One region of the Jeotgalicoccus nanhaiensis genome, then DNA from elsewhere that is predicted to be linked to it. Evidence: predicted binding sites of a transcription regulator. Region 1 holds the regulator's gene; each other region holds the start of a gene.

Region 1 (7,552 bases):
CGGCAGGCACGCTGACCGGTGCGCCGAAAACACGCGCCATGGAAATCATCCGCGAGCTCGAACCCGACAGCCGGGGTTTGTACGGCGGATGTATTCTGTATTACGGTTTCGACGGCAATATGGATTCATGCATTACGATACGGACAATGATTTTGGAAGACAATATAGTCAGCGTCCAGGCCGGCGCCGGTGTTGTTGCCGATTCCACTCCGGAAGGCGAATACCAGGAAACCGTCAACAAGGCGAGTGCGCTGTTCAACGCGATTAATCTTGCAGAAGAAGTTTTCCATTCTTAATTTATGTAAGTAAAACCCCAATCCTCAATTTCTTGAGCGATTGGGGTTTCTTTTATGGTTGTTCGACTGTATCAGCCGCTCTGTCTTTAGTCTCTACGGTAAATTCATCATTTTTATAATCTACTGTAACCAGTTTGTTTTCAAAGCTTTCACCGCTAAGCAGCGATTCACTGAGCGTATCCTCAATATTCTTCTGAATACTTCTCGCAAGCGGGCGCGCTCCGTATTCCGGATCGTAGCCTTCTTCTGCGATGCGTTCAGTCGCTTTTTCTGTCACTTCAATGTGAATGTTCTGATCGGACAGACGTTCGCGCAGCTGGTCAATCATCAGACTGACAATTTCTTTAAGATGCTCTTTCTCCAGTTTATGGAACACGATGATGTCGTCTACCCTATTAATAAATTCAGGTCTGAAAGTATTCTTAAGCTCTTTCATCATTGTGCTGCGTACATTTTCGTAACTTTCTGCAGCCGCTCCGCCGAAACCGACGAATCTCTGATCCTGAAGTTCACGTGCACCCACGTTTGATGTCATTACGATAATCGTGTTGCGGAAGTCGACTGTTCGGCCGTTGGAATCTGTCAGGCGGCCGTCATCCAGTACCTGAAGCAGCATATTGAAAACGTCAGGGTGCGCTTTTTCTATCTCGTCAAACAGTACAAGAGAGTATGGCTTTCTTCTCACTTTCTCCGTCAGCTGACCGCCGTCATCATAGCCGACATAACCCGGAGGTGAACCGACGAGCCGTGACACCGAGTGTTTCTCCATATACTCACTCATGTCTACCCGGATCATTGCATCTTCCTCGCCGAACATCGTTTCGCTGAGCGCTCGGGCAAGTTCTGTCTTCCCGACACCTGTCGGTCCGAGGAAGATAAAGCTGCCGATAGGACGTTTAGGATTTTTAAGTCCTGCCCGCGCCCGTCTGACTGCTTTTGAAATAGATGTGACTGCATCGTTCTGACCGATGACACGTTCGTGTAAAATCGATTCAAGATTTAACAGTCTGTCCGATTCATCTTCTGCTATTTTAGCAAGCGGAATACCTGTAATACCTGCAACGACAAGTTCAATATCCGCCGGTGTTACCGACTGAGACGAGTCACCCTGCTCTTTTTTCCAGTTTTCCTCGCATTCTTTCACCTGGCGTTCGATTTTCGTCTGCTGATCGCGGTAATTCGCCGCCGCTTCAAATTCCTGGCTCTGCACTGCCGCATCTTTTTCTTTTTTCACAGTTTCAAGCTCTGTTTCGAGATCCTTTAAGTCGGGCGGCGCCGCATAGCTTCTTAATCTGACTTTGGAAGAAGCTTCATCGATTAAATCGATGGCTTTATCCGGCAGGAAGCGGTCCTGAATGTAACGGTCACTCATGCGTACTGCCGCTTCAAGCGCTTCATCTGTAATTGTCAGACGGTGGTGCGCTTCATATCGGTCGCGCAATCCTTTCAGAATAAGCACTGCATCGTCAGCATTCGGTTCATCAACCATTACAGGCTGGAAACGGCGTTCGAGCGCTGCATCTTTTTCAATGTGCTTGCGGAACTCATCGAGAGTTGTCGCACCGATACACTGCAGTTCACCGCGGGCCAGTGCTGGTTTCAGAATGTTTGAGGCGTCAATCGCACCTTCTGCACCGCCGGCGCCGATCAGTGTGTGCAACTCATCAATAAAGAGCACGACGTTACCCGCTTTATGAATTTCATCCATTACTTTTTTCATACGTTCTTCAAATTCACCGCGGTATTTAGTTCCCGCAACAACTGTACCCATATCAAGTGACATCACTCGTTTGCCTTTTAAGTTCTCAGGGATTTCATTGTTGATAATAGCCTGAGCCAGTCCTTCTGCAATCGCAGTTTTACCTACGCCGGGCTCACCGATTAAGACCGGGTTGTTTTTCGTTCTGCGGCTCAGTATTTCCACTACACGCGTAATTTCGTCCGCACGGCCGATAACCGGGTCGAGACGCTCTTCTCTCGCAATCTGCGTTAAATCACGGGCCAGCGAATCGAGCGTCGGCGTGTTCGTATCTTTTTCGACGCTGCTGTGCGACTGGAATGATTCGGGATTGCCGAGCATTTTAATAACAGCTGCCCGCGCTTTTGTAATGTTTAAATCCAGATTTGCCAGTACGCGTGCTGCAACACCCTCGCTTTCACGAATTAAACCGAGCAGCAGGTGTTCTGTACCGACAAAATTATGATGCAGTTTGCGGGCTTCATCCATAGACAGCTCGATAACCTTTTTAGCACGCGGTGTATAGTGTATCGAAGACGCTTTTTCTGTCCCCGTATTAATCAAATTATGAACTTCTTCATTAACCCGCTGTTCATCAATATTAAATGAGGCAAGAACTTTCGCTGCGATGCCTTCCCGTTCTTTGACCAGGCCGAGCAGCAGATGCTCCGTACCGATATTAGAATTTTTTAAGGTGATTGCTTCTTCCTGTGCATACGCCAGTACTTTCTGGGCACGCTCTGTTAGTTTACCAAACAGCATGTTTATTTCCCTCCTAGTAATTCACGCATTAAGGCTGCCCGCGCACTTTCCGCGGCAATACCAGGTGAATCGTATTCTTCTGTATTTACACGTTCTTTCACAAAGGCCGGCTGTATAAGCTGAAACCATTCTTGAAAATTAAAATTTTCAAGTTCAATATACGATAGATCAAGACCGAGTTTCACATTGCTTAAATGCATCGACGCTTCTTTTAAAGACAGCTTGTAAGCATGCTGCAGAATGCCGAGTGAACGGTTAACTGCATCCAGTGTATCAAGTGTCATTAAATGCTGTCTTGCCATACGTTCTTCTTCGATTAAGCGATTCTTCAGCTCACTCAAATTATTAATAATGACTCTTTCTTCGAAGCCGAGTGTTACCTGATTAGAAAGCTGGTAGACGGAACCCAGCGGTTCTGAGCCTTCCCCGTATATACCACGCAGGGTAAATCCGAAACGTGTCAGGTTATTATGAAAACGCTGAATTTTATTCGTCGCCGCGAGCGCCGGCAGATGCAGCATAACAGACGCTCTCATGCCGGTACCGATATTGGTCGGACACGCTGTTAAATAACCGTACTGTTCATCAAATGCATATTCTATCTTTTCTTCCAATGTATCATCAACTGCTCCCGCTTTATCATAAAGCGCCTCGAGAGTAGTATTTGTACCCAGCGCCTGTATGCGGATGTGATCTTCCTCGCCGAGCATAATCGAAATATCTTCATCACCGTTAATAAATACACGAGTACCGCGTTTCGCAAAATTGGGGCTGATTAAATGTTTTTCAACAAGCAGCGCTCTGTCTTGCACAGACAAACCGTCGAGAGAGGCCAGGCTGTAACCGGGCAACATTTTTGACACCAGTCCTCCGAGTGCTTCGAGATCTTCATCATCTTCCAGCATATGGGTGAACGGTACGCCTTTAATATTGCGGGCGAGACGGATTCTGGATGACATTTCTATTTCTGTATTTACCGCATCACGAATCCACGTACTTGTATGTCTATTCATGCGCCCCACCATCCTTCAGTTCCTGTATCTGATCGCGGATGACCGCTGCTTCTTCAAAAGCCTGTGTTTTCACTTTTTCCTGCAGTGTTCTTTCAAGCGTTTCGATATCGCGTTTCAACTTTAAAGTATCGTGCGCCTGCGACGGTATTTTCCCGATATGACGCTGCTGGTTGAGCTGTACACGTGTAACGATTTCCGGCACATGGCGTTCGAAATACTCGTAGCAGTGGCTGCATCCGAATAAACCGTTCTTCACAATACTTTGCAGCGTCGCACCGCAGGTCGGACAGGCATGCTCTTCTGTGTCTGTCTGATCACGCTTTGAATTACCGGCAAGCATTTTTAACAGCGTTTGAATATCAAACGGATTATCCGTCTGGTTATAATTTATATCCATCGATTGATTGGCGCATTGTTCACACAAATACTGCTCCTGGTGAGTGAGCCCCGAACCTTTCGAAATATGAATTGCCGCTTCACGCTCGTTGCATATTTCACATTTCATATCATCACTCCTTAGCATAGAGTATAGCTGTAATTATACGGCGTAAAATTTTTGCTCTTAAAATATCTCTGTAAGGCAGCTCAAGCGATAAAATTTCGCGTTTCATTACTGCATCTATAATTTGCGCTTCTCTGTAAGTAATCACTTCGTTTTCATACATAGACTGAACCAGATGTTCTGCATTTAACTGAGAAATGTTTTCCCCGATTAAATTCTGAAGATGTGCAAGGTACTCAGTTTCAGAATGCACCTCCACCTTGGTGATTCTTATGTAGCCGCCCCCGCCGCGTTTACTTTCCACTACATATCCGTGTTCGTTTGTAAAACGGGTTTTTATGACATAGTTTAACTGCGAGGGTACACAATCAAATTTTTCAGCGATGTGCGCGCGTTTAATCTCAACGGCTTCATTGCCAGACTGTTCAATCATATCTTTTAAATACTGCTCAATAATATCCGACATGTTACGCATATCATCACTCCTTCTGACCAACTTTGACTAAAGTATACAGGCTGTGCGTTTTTTTGGCAAATCTCTTGTTTATATTTTTAGAAATACCTTTCTTTCTGCAAACGTTTGCATTATAATAATTCGGTATCGCGTTTACGCGGCATTTACTTTATAATAAAATAGAAACATATACATAGAGTAAAATTTCATCTATCAATTTTTTGGAGGCTTTCATTATGAGTATTGTAATGGGAATAGTCGGTATACTATTCACCATCTTCCTGGCCTGGATTGCAAGTAGCAACCGCAAACTTGCGTTTAAGCACTGGAAAAACATTTTAGTATTACTTGTGCTGCAACTGCTTGCTGCATTCTTATTCTTGAGCACTACAGGCGGGCAGACGTTTATTCTGTGGCTGGCAAACGCGTTCGATAAATTACTGGGCTTCGCAAGAGAAGGCGGATTATTTGTTTTTGGCGACTTAATGACCAACAGCGAGGGCGAAGCGGTAGATGTATTCTTATTTAACGTTTTAGTGCCTATCATCTTCATTTCTGCGATTATTGGTATTTTATCATTTACGAGAATTCTGCCGTTCGTTATTAAAGGTATCGGTTTCCTTTTGACAAAAATTACAGGTATGCCTTACATAGAGTCGTACAATGGTGCAGCATCAATGATGCTTGGCCAGTCGGAAGTTTTTGTTTCTCTTAAAAACCAGCTACCTAAAATGACGACACAGCGTCTGTATACACTGTCGGCACAGGCAATGAGTTCAATCTCACTGTCAATCGTCGGCGCATTCTTTACAATGCTTGATCCGCAATACGTTATTATTGCTATTGTACTGAATCTGTTCGGAGTTTACATCATCGTGCATATCATCAACCCTTACGAAGAAGAAGTCGTTGACGGCGATGTTGAAATTTCAACAAACCCGGAAAAAGGAAAATCTTTCTTCCAGGTTCTTGGAGACTATATCATCGACGGCGGAAAAATTGTTCTTGTCGTAGGTGCAATGCTTATCGGGTTTATCGCCCTGATTGGTCTGTTAAACAATCTGTTCCTGTTAATTCCGGGTTCTAACTTATCATTCCAGGACATTCTCGGCTATATCTTCATGCCGATAGCATTCATGATGGGTATTCCATGGGCGGAAGCTCAGACTGCCGGTTCACTGATGGCGACAAAACTTATTACAAATGAATTCGTAGCTATTCTGGAATTCGTTCCGCTGGCAGAAACATTATCCGAGAAAACACAGGCAATGCTTTCAGTATTCCTGATATCATTCGCTAACTTCGGAAGTATCGGTATTATTGCCGGTTCTGTAAAAGGTCTTCACAACGAAAGCGGAGACAAAGTGGCGAAATTCGGTCTTAAACTAGTTTACGGTGCAACTCTTGTATCAATCCTGAGTTCTGTAATGATCGGATTCTTCTACTAAAATTTTAAATTATTAATAAAAAAACTCCGGAGGACAAATCCTCCGGAGTTTTTTTCTATCCTAAAGCGACATCCAGCACCATCATAATCACAAAACCGATCATAAAGGCAAATACTGCCACATCGGAATGACCATTTTTCTGCGTACTCGGGATAACTTCTTCGACGACGACAAATATCATCGCTCCGGCACCTGCAGCAAGTGCATAAGGCAGCACAGGTTCCATGAAACCGATTAAAAGTACACCAACCAGTGCAGCCATCGGTTCGACAATCGCGGACATCCAGCCCCAGAAAAACGCCCGTCTTCTGCTTGCTCCATCTCCTCTGAGAGGCATGGACACCGCAGTCCCTTCCGGGATATTCTGCAGTCCGATACCGATTGCCAATGTCAATGCGCTCAGCACCATAACCGGATCGTCACTTAAACCTGCTGCACCGAACAAAATACCGATAGACAGCCCTTCCGGGATGTTGTGCAGTGTGAGCGAAGTAATAAGCAGCGTACTGCGTCTCGAAGTTTTATAAGGCAATCCTTCCGCCATGTCATCACCGCGGTGACGGTGAGGTATCAGTTTATCGAATAAGTATATAAACAGCGCTCCGCCGAGAACGCCGACCAAGGCCGGGAACCATTCTCCAATCGGATTATCAGCGCTTGCTTCAATAGCCGGAGCAAGGAGCGACCAGAAGCTCGCCGCTATCATAATACCCCCGGCAAAGCCGAGTGTTATATTTAAAAAGTTTTCACTTACACCTTTTGTCAGGAATACAATTGCTGCACCGAGACCCGTCATGCTCCACGTAAATAAAGTGGCGAGCAACGCCTGCTGCCATGCTTCCAGACTCATAAAGAAATCTAACATGTTTACTCTCCTCAGTGATTAATATTGTTTATTATAACCCTTTTCAAAAAATTATAGTACCTAATAATACGGAATGTTATAATTGATACCCGAAGTCTAAAGTTAAAGGAGCGTATATGAATGTCACTCAAGTCCACTATAGCTAAGAACGCAGGTAAAATTACTCGTTATTTACTGACAAAGTTTACAAACGGAGGCAGCAGTCTGCCCGGTAAAATCGCTCTTTCCATCGATAAAAACCTGCTTCGCAACCTCGCAAAAAATTACGATGTTATCGTGATTACAGGAACAAACGGCAAAACTTTGACGACAACTCTGACAACAAATGTGCTGTCTAAAAAATACAAAAACATAATTACCAATCGTACAGGTTCTAATATGAAGCAGGGCATTGTCGGCGCTTTTCTGAATGCGCCCCGTTCTACAAAAGGTGCCATTGCGGTTCTCGAGGTAGACGAAGGATCTTTAAAAAAT
Region 2 (7,552 bases), on a different contig from region 1:
GGTAAATCAAAACAGCCTTGAAGACAGCCTTGAAGATTATTATAAAAAAGTGAAATTAATCGAAGCAGTTATAGATGAAACATTGTTATCTATTGGCCACATTTAATTGACAATAACGGTGATAAGTTCAACACAAATTTCCAAACTAATCACCATCTCAACATAAAAATAAGACCCCCGCTTTTTTAAAAATAACAGGGTGTCTTATAACACATTTAATAATACTATTTATTTTGCTGCACTAATTCTAAATATTTTTCTGTCACCACGCTCTAATGGCGCGTTTCTCATCATGAAATAAGATAATACTAAGAGTATTAGGGAAACTAAAGCAAACAAGTGTAAAAACAACATATAATCCGTAAGGAAGAATTCAAATAGTGGTGCCAGATCTATAAAGAAATATGCTGTGACTAATCCGAGTATAATTACTGCAGCGATAATCAGCGTGCGTAATGTACCGAGATTGAAGTTGATGACTTGTGCGAACATACCGATTCCAAAGAAGGAAAACAACCATAGAAAATCAACCCAGAAATACATTAACGGATTCGCATCGTTCACCAGATCCGCCATATGATATACATATCCATTTTGAAATACCATCTCACCGATATAGTGCAATACAGTTAATAAGACAGCGCCTATGACGAGATAAATGAAGCCCGAGATAAACGCGGACACCATGAATTGCTTTCTTGTGCCTCCAAATGACAGTATGAATTTATAACTTTTGAAAAATATAAACGTATAAGTGAGAAATACGATGTAGAATGGTCCGAATATTAATCCTAATGGTTCATTATTGTCTAACTGTGTACTGAGAAATATATATAGTGCGAAAAGGGCAATCGTAATACCGATATTAATATAAAATGTCAGGCTCATTTCTTTAAAGACAACTTTAAAAGGTCCTTTAAGCGTGTGCATTCAGTTCCGCCTCCTTCTTAGTTAAATTGACAAGATAATCTTGAAATGGTGCTTTTTCAATCATGACCCCGGCTTGTTCGGCACGATGTTTTAATTCGTCAGTCAGTGGTGAATCAAGCATTACATTTAACTGCCGGCCGAGCTTTCTTTCTTCAAGTACACGTATTGTACCGATAACACTTCGAACTGCTTCTTTAGACCCGCTTAAATGTACGCCATTGTTTTTTAGCACATCCGTTTCTTCATAATGCATCAGCGTATTATTGTCGATAATTGCAATTTTTTCACATAGCGGTTCAACTTCTTCAATGTGGTGTGATGAAAGTAAAATTGTACGCGGATGTTCATCATATGAATCTAACAGTACATCGTAAAATTGTTTCCTCATATGAGCATCGAGACCATTTGACGGTTCATCAAAAATTGTCAGCGGTGCCTTACTCGCCAGACCGATAGCGATAGTAATCATCGTTTTCATCCCTTTAGAAAATGTGCGGATCTTTTTCTTTCGGGGGAGCTGAAAAATATCAATCAGTTCATCTGCCAGTGCCTGATCCCAGTTTTGATTAAAATCACGGCCAAATTCCAAAGCATCATTTACATCCCATGTATCCGAGTAGGGGTGATCTTCCTGCATAAATGCAACATGGTGCATCGCATGGCTGTTGTTGTAAGGTTCAACACCATCCACTTCCACGAGGCCTTTGTCCTGCTGCTCCATTCCTGATAAAATTTTCATCAACGTTGTTTTACCTGAACCGTTGCGTCCCCACAGTCCAATTATGACTGGTTCAGTTTCTGTTAAATTCACATCTTTTAATATATTTTTTCTGTCATAAGCAAACGATAAATTATTTATTTTAATCATCATTATCCTCCTCTATAAATTTAATAATCTCTTCTGTCGTCATTCGAAGTCTTTTAGACTCTTCAAGCATTGGTTTGATAAATTGCAGGCGGAATTCTTGTTTGCGCTTCTCAATAAGTTTTGCTGTTGCACCTTCCGCTACAAAAATACCGACACCTCGCTGCTTATATGCATAACCTTCATCGACAAGCACCGCCAGTCCTTTTTGGGCAGTAGCACGATTGACCTGATAAAACTTTGAAATTTCAGTCGTTGAAGGAATCTTATCTCCTTCAGCAAGTTCACCTTCTATTATGTCGTCTTCAATCATTTCGTATATTTGTTGAAATATTGGTCGTGAACCATCTAATACAGCTTTCAAAAATTCCCGCCTCCTCTTATGCTGATTGGTTGATTAGTCGTGTAATCAACTATACATTTGACAGTGCGTTTTGTAAACAATAAAACTAAAAAAAGTGATAACCCAAAATGATTTAAATTAAATATAAAAGCTTTATAATTAATAGTGAAGAGAAATTACAGAAGGTAATTTAATGACTAAAACAGCAATTATTAATGGTGAAGTTATCCGCATCGACGGGGGATTCACAAATACTAAGTAATAATTACAGCTGGCTTTTCCTTTGAGGAAGCCGTTTTTTTCTATTAAAATCCTAAAAAACACTTGAAAGTCAAAGAAGGTCAGTTTATAATAAATATATAAGGTCAAAGATAGTCAAAAGAAGAATTTAATAAAAATAAAGAGTGAGCATCATATTTGAAAATATCTTTTAAGGCCTTTATACTGTATTTATAGTCAAATATAGTCAAAGTCAAAAGACTGTGAATACGAATATATCAATAGGAGGAAACACATATGAAATGTCAAAATTGCGGAATTAACGAAGCGAATGTAAACCTTGCAATGAATTTTAACAATCAAAAAATGCAGGTTCATTTATGTGACAGCTGTTTCCAGGATATCCAAGGTCAAATGATGAATTCAAATGACTTTTTTAAAGGATCACCTTTCGAAAATAATAATATGAACAATAAATATTTTAATGGACAAGGAAACAAAGGAACAAGTACACAAACAAAAGAACGTGAAAATAATCAGCGCGACGGGCTTTTAGACCAGCTCGGCAATAATATTTCAGACGAAGCAAGAGCGGGTAATATAGACCCGGTCATCGGACGCGACAAAGAAGTAAAACGCGTTGTTGAGACGCTGAACAGACGTAATAAAAACAATCCGGTATTAATCGGTGAACCAGGTGTCGGTAAAACGGCAATTGCTGAAGGATTGGCATTGAAAATAGTAGAAGGCAATGTGCCGGCGAAATTAATGGACAAAGAAATTTACGTGCTGGACGTAGCATCGCTTGTTGCGAATACTTCAATGCGCGGTCAGTTCGAAGAGCGTATGAAACAGCTCATTGCTGAACTGAAAGAGCGTCAGGAAGTCATTCTCTTTATCGATGAAATTCACCAGATTGTCGGTGCGGGTTCTGCGGAAAGTTCACAGATGGACGCAGGTAACATTCTTAAACCGGCGCTTGCACGCGGTGAACTGCAAATTATCGGTGCAACAACGCTGAAAGAGTACCGTCAGATTGAAAAAGACGCAGCGCTCGAACGCCGTTTACAGCCGATTATCGTTAAAGAACCGACCTTAGAGGAATCGGTTTTAATCCTTAAAGGAATTAAAGACCGCTATGAGAAATTCCACGAAGTCAGCTATTCCGACGAAGTGGTTGAAGCGTTTGTGAATTTATCGCACAGATATATTCAAGACCGTTTCTTACCGGATAAGGCAATCGACTTAATGGATGAAGTCGGCGCACGGTTGAATCTCGCAAATGCAGAAAATGATACAGATTCAATCAAACAGAAACTTGAAAAAATTGCTGAAGAAAAAGACGCTGCGGCAGAGCAGGAAGATTATGAAACTGCAGCACGCTTGAAATATCAAGAACTTCAGCTTGAGAAACAGCTGGAAGCAGCAGCTGATGATCAGCAGGTTATGGATGTTGATGTATCTGATATTCAGCTTATAGTCGAAGAAAAAACAGGTATTCCTGTGACGAAACTGCAGTCTGAAGAACAGGCGCAGATGAGAGACCTCGGTACGAATCTGAGTGCTAAAGTCATCGGTCAGGACGAAGCGGTGGATAAGGTAGCGAAAGCTGTCAGAAGAAGCCGTGCAGGACTTAAATCGAAATACCGTCCAATCGGTTCATTCTTATTCGTCGGACCAACGGGTGTTGGTAAAACTGAATTAACGAAAGCGCTTGCTGAAGAGTTATTCGGTACAAGAGAATCCATGATTAGACTCGATATGAGTGAGTACATGGAGAAACATTCCATTTCTAAAATTATCGGTTCACCTCCAGGCTATGTCGGTCACGAAGAAGCAGGACAGCTGACAGAGAAAGTGCGTCATAATCCTTATTCAATTATTCTTTTAGACGAAATTGAAAAAGCGCACCCTGATGTACAAAACATGTTCCTGCAGATTATGGAAGATGGCCAGCTGACAGACTCACACGGCAGAACAGTCAGCTTTAAAGAGACAGTGATTATTATGACAAGTAACGCTGGTACAGGTGATAATAATGTAAGCGTCGGCTTTAATGCGGACCAGCACGAATCGGTCAGCACGCTTGAAAACTTAAGCAATTATTTCAAACCTGAATTCCTGAACAGATTCGATGCAATTATTAACTTTAACGAACTGTCAGAGGATAACTTAATGGAAATTGTTGATTTAATGCTTAATGACTTGCAGGAAGCATTAGAGGAAAATGAAATTGAGATTTCAATTACAGATGACGCCAAGAAAAAACTCGTCAGCCTGGGTTACGACAAGCGTTTCGGTGCAAGACCGCTGCGCCGTGTCATTCAGGATAAAATCGAAGATCAGCTGACAGATTTAATTCTGGAAGAAGATGAATTAAATAATGTTAAAGCGCATATCAAAGACGGGGAAATTGTCGTTGTAAAAGCTTAATATAAATGAAAAACCTTAAATCCACTCAGGATTTAAGGTTTTTTTGTTTATACGGGTTAATACATACAGTGCCGGGGTATTTTATATATAAATATTTATGCGAAAGAGGAATGTCTATGGCTCATCAAAACATTGATTCGCATCGGAGTAAAAACATATGGTCAGGTATTTTTTTAGGAATCGGCTTAATGGCGCTCGTCGATGAAATTATTTTTCACCAGCTTCTTCAGTGGCATCACTTTTACGATCATTCGACGACATTTATCGGTATTTTGTCTGACGGCCTGCTCAATTCATTCGCCTTATTTGCCCTCGTGATCGGCTTCTTTATGTTTGCGGATTCACGCCGGAAAAAAGAAATGCACAAACGGCGGTGGATAGGAGGAATATTTACCGGACTCGGTATTTTCCAGCTGTTCGACGGCATTATAAACCACAAACTGCTCCGTATTCACCAGGTACGCTATGACGTTAATATACTGCCGTATGATTTAGCCTGGAATATCGCAGGTGCAATTTTCTTAATTACAGGGATTGTAATAATTTACAAGTCAAAACGCGAAAGCGCAGGTAATTAAGGATGCATCACATGAATATGACGCATTTTTTAATTCTTGAAATTATCGTCGCCGCGCTCGCGGTGGCTGCCTTAGTACTTTACCCTGCAGCCATGTATGCTTCCGGAAAAGAACATCAAAAATGGAAATGGAGCAGGTATATCCTGTTTGCAGCAGGTGTGATTCTTTCAGCTGCTGCGCTGACAGGTCCGCTGGCGCGTTTGTCCCATATGGATTTCACTGTCCATATGCTGGGGCATCTGCTGCTCGGTATGCTTGGACCGCTTCTTATACTGCATGGTAAACCGATGACTCTCTTGATGAGAACTCTGAAAGTAGCCAATGCAAGAAAACTGAGTAAAATTCTGAATTTGAAGTATGTTCAATTTATCAGCAATCCAATTGTCGCTTCTATATTAAATATCGGCGGCTTATTTCTTATTTATAAAACAGGATTATTTGAAATTATGCACTCATCTGTACTCTTGTTTGCGCTTATTCATCTTCATGTTTTTCTCGCGGGCTATCTTTTTACGATGTCGATAATTTATATCGATATTGTTACTCACCGTTACACATTTTTATACCGTGCTGCAGTCCTGATTGCGGCCCTTGGTTTTCATAAAATACTATCCAAGATGATATACGCTTCACCTCCGGCTGGCATAGCACGAGAGGATGGTGAAGCAGGTGCAATGCTGATGTACTACGGCGGCGACATCGTTGACCTCGCACTGATAATTATCTTATGCTGGCAGTGGTATAAGGCTGCAGGAAGAGAGCATACTCGTTCATTAAAATTTTCTTAGATAACAAAGAGCTCTGACCTTCTTTTTGGTCAGAGCTCAATTTTATTCTGTAATATCAGCAAAATTACCTGCGGTGACTTGCAGTAAATCATCAGGAGCAAGTTCCATCTGCATGCCGCGCTTTCCAGCAGAGACGACAACTGTCTCCATCATTTCTGCTTGTGCTCCGATATAAGTCGGAAACAGTTTTTTCATGCCGACAGGCGAACAGCCGCCGCGGATATAGCCTGTCGTTCTCTCAAGATCTTTCATATGAAGCATATCGACTTTTTTGTTGCCGCTCGCTTTGGCAAATTTCTTTAAATCGAGCTCGGTTGAAGAAGGAATACAGCCGACAAGCACTCCTGTATTATTGCCGACAGCAACAAGGGTTTTATAAATTTTGTCGAACGGCACCCCCGCGTTCTCCTCATCTGTATGATCTTCATTCCAGGGATATTCATGCACTTCGTAGCTGATTTTGTTATTCTCAAGTACGCGCATGGCATTTGTTTTTTGGATTTTCTTTTTCTTCATATAGCTGCTCTCCTAATCAGTAAAAAGTATAGTTTCAAAAAGTAAGTGCAGGGTATACATAGATAGTATTTAAAATCATAACATAACCGGAGGGTTTTTAATGAAAATAGGAATCGTAGGCGCAACGGGTAAGGCCGGCAGTTTAATATTAGATGAAGCGGTCAGAAGAGGACATGAGGTCACTGCGATTGTCAGAAATGCTTCGAAGTTAAATAATGATAATGTGAAAGTAATAGAGAAAGATGTACATGATACATGGACAGAAGATTTTAAAGGACTGGATGTCGTCGTAAACGCCTTCGGTGCTCCGCTTGGTGAGAAAGATGCACACGTTGAAGCGGGCCGGGTGCTGATTAATGCGCTTTCCGGCACTGGCATCCGTCTGATTGTTGTCGGCGGTGCCGGCAGTTTGTATGTCGATGACAGCAGAACGATGAAAGTTATCGATACACCGAACTTCCCGGATATCTTTAAACCGACTGCGGGCGGACAGAGTGAAAACCTGGAAGAACTAGAGCAGACAACAAACCTAAAATGGACCTTTATCAGTCCGTCAGCAGAATTTGATGCCGAAGGAAAACGGACGGGAGCATATGAAACAGGTGCAGACGTGCTGCTTGTGAACAAGTCGGAAGAGAGCTACATCAGCTACGCTGACTTTGCAATCGCAGTCATCGATGAAGCTGAAAATGCGGAACATGTAAATGAACGTTTTACAGTCGTTGCCGAGAAAGAATAACTAGAGATCAGTAAAGTTTTACCGGAAATATAAAGGGAAGATTATGAGTAACATAATTTAGGAGGAGATTTTTTGATTCAGCATCAGTTATATATCGATGGCGCCTATACGGACTCGACAGGAAAAGACTGGATTGACGTG
Region 3 (7,552 bases), on a different contig from region 1:
GTATTCAGTTTCAGCGTGACGCCTTGTTCGGTCATGGCTTCATACAGCACTCCGTTCATATCCGCTTCGATATTTTTATAAATCTGTTCATCGTGCTGAAGCATTGTGACCTTAATGCCCCGCTTCGTTAAGTTCTCGGTAACTTCGAGTCCAATATATCCTGAACCGACAAGGACAGCTTCTTTAATATTATTCTCTTCTATAAACTCCACGATATAATCTAGATCTGCCAGTTTATGCAGTGAAAATGTCTGTGCTGCATCTTTTACTGCAGGCAGTTTTTTCGGTGAGCCTCCAGGAGATAAAATTAGATAATCATACGAATCGGTAAACTCTGTATCGCTGTTTTTATCGTATACAGTAACTGTATTTTCTTTAGAATTTACAGCGGTGATTTCATGTTCTGTCTTCACAAAAATATTTCTATCTCTAAATTTCTCAGGTGTCATATTCGTAAGGCTGTCCCATTTTTCAACATCGCCGCCGATATAATACGGCATGCCGCAGGAACCGTAACTGATGTCCCGGTAGCGTTCGTAAATAACGATTTCTATATCGGGATTTAAACGGCGGAGTTGAGATGCAGCAGTAGCACCGCCTGCTACACCTCCAACTACTATAACTCTAGTCATATTATTTACCGTCTTTAAAATAGAAAAGGGCGATGGTGCCGTCGCCTGTATGTGAACTGATTGTCGGTCCAATACTGGAAATATCAATTGTTTGAAGACAGGTCTTTTCAAGCAGCTGCTTTTTTAAATCATTTGCAGATTTTTCTGCATCAGCATGAACGATATGGCCATGGCCGGAAGCACCTTCTTCATTTGCAAGTTCGACCATGCGTTTGAATACTTTTTTAATACCGCGGTGCTTTTCTACAGGAACCAGTTTGCCATCTTCGATATGAAGCAGCGGCTTAATATTTAACAATCCGCCGAGAAAGGCTGAGCCTTTAGATAAACGGCCGCCTTCAGCTAAATAGTTCAAATCGTTAACTGTAAACAGATGTCTGATATATTCAAGGTCCGACTTCACTTTCGAGATAATCGTTTCCTTGTCATCTCCCTCGGCAATATATTCGGCTGTCCGCTCGACAATCAGTCCTGCACCATAGCTCGCAGACTGCGTGTCGATAACTGTAATATCGGCGTCAGGTGTTTCTTCAAGCACTAGATCACGGCCGATTACAGCACTTTGGAATGTTCCTGACAGATTGCTTGAAAACCCGATGTAAATAACACTTTCACCCTGGTCAGTATATTTTTTGAAAAGTTTTTCAAATGCATCCGGATTCGGCTGGCTGGTCATCGGACGCTTGCCGTCTTTGATAGCCTGAATCACTTCCTCACTCGTAATTTCAAGCTGATCGAGGTAGCTTTTATCTTCAATCTGTATCGTTAAAGGTAAAACATCAGCATCAAGTTCCTGTGCTTTACTGAGAGACAGATCTGAACAGCTGTCGATTATAAGTTTCATAACTATTTCCCCCTTAAGATTTCAGGCGCAGGTCAAAAAAGTCATTCAGGAAATGACCAATGCCGTCATTGTTGTTGTTTGTTTCAGTAACGTAGTTTGCAATTCCTTTAATGTCGTCGATGGCATTCTTCATAGCAACACCGTGCTCAACATACTGAAGCATTTCAGTATCGTTATCCTCATCACCGAAAGCGATAGTGCGGTTCGCCGGAATATTTAAAAACTCTCTGGCGTAGTCGACACCGACAGCTTTATTGATACCTTTTTTAATGATTTCAAGGACCGGATAAGGTGCACCCCAGCGGCGCTGTTCGATAACTTCCGCAAACAGTTCATCAAGCGTTTGCCGTATGTGAGGCATTTCAGATTCTTCAGCCTGTACGAGAATACTTGTGACATCTTCATTTACAGTTTCGTATAAATTGCCGACGCTGATTTTAGGATCGCCCATTTTAAAAGCATCAAACAGTACGCTGTCGTGATAGTGTATATATATATTATCCTTAACTTCGGCAACAATATTTTTTATATTGAGTTCCGGTACTTTTTTTGCAATTTCTTTAGTAACATCAAGATCGAGAGTTTCATGTTTTATCTTGAAATTGAAATCGGTCGGATGGTGAACAAATGCACCGTTAAAGTTAACGACAGGAGTCGTCATTTTTAATTCTTTATAGTATGGAACACTTGCCCGGTAGGGACGCCCGGTAGAGATCATCAGTTCGTGCCCTTGTTGCTTAAGTGTTGTAAGCACTTCTTTTGTGAACGGAGTAATTGTCTTTTCATCCGTCAGCAAAGTGCCGTCTAAATCTAAACAGATTAAATGCTTGTCCATATAAATCTCCCTTTTGTATGTGTTTAATTAAAATGTTTCTTCTTAATAATAGCATTTATATTTATTGAATGTATAATTTTTGTTATAGTTATGGTACATACACTACAGTAAGGAGTGATAAGTTTGGATAAAGCAATGGAAGAAAGCATGTACGGTGCGTTAGAGAATGTTATTGACCCCGAACTTGGTATAGATATAGTGAACCTTGGTTTAGTTTATGGTGTAAACCTTGATGACGAAGGTAACGCAGGTGTGGAAATGACTTTAACTTCAATGGGCTGCCCGATGGGACCGCAAATTATGGGACAGGTAGAACACTCGCTGCTCGAACTGCCTGAAGTCAAAGATGTGCAGATAGCAATCGTCTGGAACCCGCCATGGGATAAGGACAAAATGACACGCTATGCAAAAATCGCACTTGGCGTCAGCTAAATCTATTTACAAAAGGAAAGACCGCGAAGATATTCTTCGCGGTCTTTTTTATGCCCATATTAACTGATACAGGATTGAAAATGCGCCGAGTACAAAACAATAATAAGCAAAATAAATCAAATTGCCGTTTTCCATAACATTCTGCAGCCACTTAACTGCAAAGTATGTTGCGATAACCGTTACGATAAAGGCGAGCAGGTAGGCAAGCCATAAAGTATTCATATTCGGATCGTTTACTATGTCACCGACAGAAAGCAAAGCTGTACCGAGAGAAACTGGAATATATAAAAGGAATACAAAACGCAGTGCATTCTTCTGACTTAAGCCGACTGCAATAGAACCGACAAGGGTCGCTCCGCTGCGGCTGATCCCGGGTGTCAAAGCAATACATTGTGAGAGACCCACGATAATTGAGTCTTTAACAGTGATGTCACCGTCGCGTTTTTCTCCGCGTTTATTTTTAATAAACCAGAGCGCAAGACCGGTAAATAACAGCATAACGCCGACGAAACCAACAGAAATATTGTCGCCGATTACATCTTTTAATAACAGACCCGCAACGCCGACCGGAATCGTAGCAATAATAAGACAAATTGTATATTTAAAATCGGTCACTGCGTCGTTATCTCTTGCACCCTTAAAAACAAATCTCCATAAATTTTGAAGAATACTGATAATATCTTTTCGGTAAACAACGAGTATTGCAATCAGCGAAGCTGTATTCAAAAATATTTCGAACGAAAGACCAGTCGCTTCTATGCCGAACAGTTCACGTGCAATGACCAGGTGTCCGCTCGATGAAACTGGAATCGGTTCAGTAAGCCCCTGCAGCAAACCTAAAAATACATATTTAATAGTAGTGATAATATCCAACTTTAAAATTCCTCCTTAAATACCCATCAATAAATATATGATAAATTCCTCAATATTGCTATTAATTACTTGATTTAAAGAAGAAAAAGAGTATAATTAAATTATGGTCAAAAAAGGTCAAACATATATGACCTTAATTTTACTTAGCTGAGGTGAAGTAAATTGGATATTAATAAAATGACTTTAAAAGTGCAAAACATTATCGAACGTGCACAGCAGTATTCAGTTGAGCTTAAGCTGCAGTCCATTGAACTGGAAGCAGTATTAAAAGCTATGCTGACAGCAGATGAAAGCATGAGTGCAGATATACTGGAACGTGCAAACATTAATACAGCAGATATTATTAAAGAATACGACAGGAAATTAAAAACTTATAATGCAGTAACCGGAGACAGCGTTGAATACGGTGTCTATATGTCTAGCGGTTTTTCTCGGCTGTACAACAGTGCGGAAAAACAGATGACTGCCATGGAAGATTCGTTTATCTCCCAGGAGCACCTGCTTTTAGCAGCTCTTGAAGAAGATAATATATTAAAAGAAGCAGTTGGAAATAAAGCGGACATTATTACAGAAATCATTAAGAAAATCAGAGGGGGAAATCATGTGACAACACAAAATCCGGAAAACCAATATGAAGTACTTGAAAAATACGGGCGCGACCTTGTCGAAGAGGTGAGAAACGGCAATGTAGACCCGGTAATCGGCCGGGATGAGGAAATCCGCGATACGATTCGCATACTGAGTCGTAAACGCAAGAATAACCCGGTTTTAATCGGTGAACCGGGTGTTGGTAAAACAGCAATCGTCGAAGGACTTGCTCAGCGCATAGTGCGTAAAGATGTGCCAGAAAGCCTGCTCGACAAAACAGTATTTGAACTCGATTTAACATCACTTGTAGCGGGAGCGAAATACCGCGGTGAATTTGAAGAAAGATTAAAAGCAGTATTAAAAGAAGTTAAAGAATCCGACGGCAGAATTATTCTCTTTATCGATGAAATACACATGCTCGTCGGTGCCGGTAAAACAGACGGCGCGATGGATGCCGGGAATATGCTGAAACCGATGCTCGCAAGAGGAGAGCTGCACTGTATCGGTGCGACGACGATTAATGAATACCGTGAATATATTGAAAAAGATTCGGCTCTTGAGAGACGTTTCCAGAAAGTTCAGGTGCCTGAACCGGATGTCGAAGATACGATTTCAATTCTCCGCGGACTGAAAGAACGCTATGAAGTGCACCACGGTGTAAGAATTACCGACCGTGCGCTTGTTGCGGCGGCAGAATTATCCGACCGTTATATTACCGACCGTTTTTTACCGGATAAGGCAATCGATCTCATGGACCAGGCAAGTGCGACAATCCGCACTGAGATGGGCTCTAATCCGACTGAACTAGATCAGATTAACCGCCGCGTAATGCAGCTCGAAATTGAAGAACAGGCTTTAAAAGGCGAGAAAGATACAGTATCAGCCAATCGTCTGGCAGAACTGCAGACAGAACTCAGCGATATTAAAGAAGAGCAGACAGCACTGCAGAATAAAGTAGAGAAAGAAAAAGAACAAATCGGCAGAGTGAATGACAAACGTGCCGAAGTCGATAAAGTACGTCAGGAACTGGAAGAAGCGGAGAATAACTATGAGCTGGAACGTGCAGCGGAACTCCGCCACGGCAAACTGCCGCAGCTTGAAAAAGAACTCGCTGAATACGAAACAGAAATGGAAAATTCAGTCGATGAAGATCGTATTATCAGAGAAGTCGTAACCGAAGAGGAAATCGGATTTATCGTCAGCCAGTGGACAGGTATCCCGGTAACGAAACTCGTCGAAACAGAAAAAGATAAGCTGCTTAAATTATCGGATATACTTCACGAGCGTGTGGTCGGCCAGGACGAAGCGGTTGATCTCGTTGCCGATGCTGTTATCAGAGCTCGTGCGGGTATTAAAGATCCGGACAGACCAATCGGGAGTTTCCTGTTCTTAGGACCGACAGGTGTCGGGAAAACGGAACTTGCGAAAGCACTCGCTGCAACGATGTTCGACTCGGAAAAACATATGATCCGTATTGATATGAGTGAGTATATGGAGAAACATTCGGTTTCAAGACTGATCGGGGCACCGCCGGGATATGTCGGCCACGAAGAAGGCGGTCAATTAACAGAAGCAATCCGCCGCCAGCCGTATTCAGTTATTCTGCTGGACGAAGTGGAAAAAGCGCACTCCGATGTATTTAATATTCTGCTTCAGCTCCTTGATGAAGGCCGTCTGACTGACTCCAAAGGCCGCAGCGTCAACTTTAAAAACACAATCATTATCATGACATCGAATATCGGGTCACAGCACCTGCTCGATACAGTAGTTGTCGACGGTGAACTGAGCGATGAAACGAAAGATATCGTCATGAGTGAAGTGCATCAGTACTTTAAACCTGAAATTATAAACCGGATGGATGACATTGTTATGTTCAGTCCACTAACTCAGAAAAATATGGGCGCAATTGTCGACCGTCTAATTGCAGACTTAAACAGACGGCTTGCTGCACAGCACATGTCTCTAGAAGTAACTGAAAGCGTTAAAAATTGGGTAGCTAAAAGCGCCTATGAACCGCAGTTTGGCGCACGTCCGCTGAAACGGTTTATTCAAAAACATATCGAAACACCGCTCGCAAGAAAACTCATTGCAGCCGATATGACAGAAGGACTGCATATTAAAGCAGACTATATAAACGATGAATTAGTATTCGATATTGAGTAAGTAAGATGAAAACCTCCTGAAACTTTGATTTCAGGAGGTTTTTTGTTGTTTTTGGGGGTGGATGGCGCTGATTGCTAGGGCGGGTCGGCATGATTGGGTATCATATGTATCCGCGGGCGCTGGGATTGGCATGAATTGGTTTCATAAGTATCCGCGGGCGCTGGGATTGGCATGATTGGGTGTCATGTGTATCCGCGGACGCTGGGATTGGTATGAATGGCTGTCATGTGTATCCGCGGGCGCTGGGGTTTGTATGAACGGTTGTCATGTGTATCCGTCGGCACTGGGGTTTGTATGAACGGTTGTCATGTGTATCCGACGGTGCTGGGGTTTGTATGATTGGGTTTCATATGTATCCGGAACCTTTTGGATTGGCATGACCAAATTTCATATCAATCCAAATTTAAAAAAATAATCTAAACCTATTTATATGACCTCAAAATTTAAATATACCTCGTTCTAACGACTAAATATATAGTTTATACAAAATATGTACATACATTTAATTACAAAAATAACCTTGTTTGTGTAAAAAGTAAACCAGTTTTGCTATTTTTGTGTTTAAGTAACTTTTTTAAAAGAAAAGCAGGGTTCTCGCCTATATATAGGGTAAGAGGACTTTTTTTATAGGAGGAATAATAATGTTTTTAAATAGTCGTGAAAAACCAATTGAGTTACTTTATTACATTGCACTTTCCAAACGTAAAGAACTGACGAACAATGAAAAGTATCAACTGTCTAATTTGGAAAAAGGATTTGAAGGAGAATCTTTATACGATGAAATATTTGATTTTATAGGACATGACAATTTATATATTATTAGAGATCTTTATCTGCATATAAATAATTCGGTCACACAGTACGACAGTATTATAGTTATGGATAACAGAATTGTGGTTAACGAAGTGAAAAATCTCACCGGAGATTACAGGTATGATAATAACAGCTGGTATAAAAATAACAGACAGATGGAAAGTGATCCTTTTATCCAGCTTAATCGGGCGAAAAATAAAATAGTGAGTCTAGGAAATAAAAGTTCTCTGGATTTTTATACAGATAGTAAAGTTATTTTTCCGAATGATGACTTTAATTTTACATCTGACAATGAAAAAATGCATAATCAGGCAGTGATGAGAACTCAGCTGAAAAATTACTTCAGGAGTTTTCGAAATGAAACGATAGGAG

Evidence for each region. Region 1 encodes CtsR, which represses protease genes until heat stress. Its sites were predicted from a motif close to ATGGTCAATAAAGGTCAAACA; they were not measured.
Region 2: IR135_RS08225 (ATP-dependent Clp protease ATP-binding subunit) is a predicted target of CtsR. The motif match lies at 2,500-2,520, and genes of this name have one in related genera.
Region 3: clpB (ATP-dependent chaperone ClpB) is a predicted target of CtsR. The motif match lies at 3,720-3,740, and genes of this name have one in related genera.

The regions. Positions count from the first base shown of each region.
Region 1 covers NZ_JADGLW010000009.1:27,581-35,132, forward strand. The annotation lists gene IR135_RS10215 (anthranilate synthase component I family protein) at 1-296, shown strand, start outside; gene IR135_RS10220 (ATP-dependent Clp protease ATP-binding subunit) at 349-2,796, opposite strand; gene IR135_RS10225 (protein arginine kinase) at 2,799-3,809, opposite strand; gene IR135_RS10230 (UvrB/UvrC motif-containing protein) at 3,802-4,314, opposite strand; gene IR135_RS10235 (CtsR family transcriptional regulator) at 4,319-4,786, opposite strand; gene IR135_RS10240 (NupC/NupG family nucleoside CNT transporter) at 5,002-6,213, shown strand; gene IR135_RS10245 (ZIP family metal transporter) at 6,269-7,078, opposite strand; gene IR135_RS10250 (MurT ligase domain-containing protein) at 7,199-7,552, shown strand, end outside.
Region 2 covers NZ_JADGLW010000005.1:112,721-120,272, reverse strand. The annotation lists gene IR135_RS08245 (PD-(D/E)XK nuclease family protein) at 1-106, shown strand, start outside; gene IR135_RS08240 (hypothetical protein) at 229-930, opposite strand; gene IR135_RS08235 (ATP-binding cassette domain-containing protein) at 917-1,798, opposite strand; gene IR135_RS08230 (GntR family transcriptional regulator) at 1,791-2,159, opposite strand; gene IR135_RS08225 (ATP-dependent Clp protease ATP-binding subunit) at 2,655-4,790, shown strand; gene IR135_RS08220 (DUF2243 domain-containing protein) at 4,907-5,368, shown strand; gene IR135_RS08215 (cytochrome c oxidase assembly protein) at 5,380-6,156, shown strand; gene ybaK (Cys-tRNA(Pro) deacylase) at 6,199-6,672, opposite strand; gene IR135_RS08205 (NAD(P)-dependent oxidoreductase) at 6,773-7,411, shown strand; gene aldA (aldehyde dehydrogenase) at 7,484-7,552, shown strand, end outside.
Region 3 covers NZ_JADGLW010000001.1:277,126-284,677, reverse strand. The annotation lists gene IR135_RS01330 (CoA-disulfide reductase) at 1-632, opposite strand, end outside; gene IR135_RS01325 (DegV family protein) at 634-1,476, opposite strand; gene IR135_RS01320 (Cof-type HAD-IIB family hydrolase) at 1,490-2,311, opposite strand; gene IR135_RS01315 (metal-sulfur cluster assembly factor) at 2,447-2,743, shown strand; gene IR135_RS01310 (undecaprenyl-diphosphate phosphatase) at 2,792-3,616, opposite strand; gene clpB (ATP-dependent chaperone ClpB) at 3,779-6,367, shown strand; gene IR135_RS01300 (nuclease-related domain-containing protein) at 7,009-7,552, shown strand, end outside.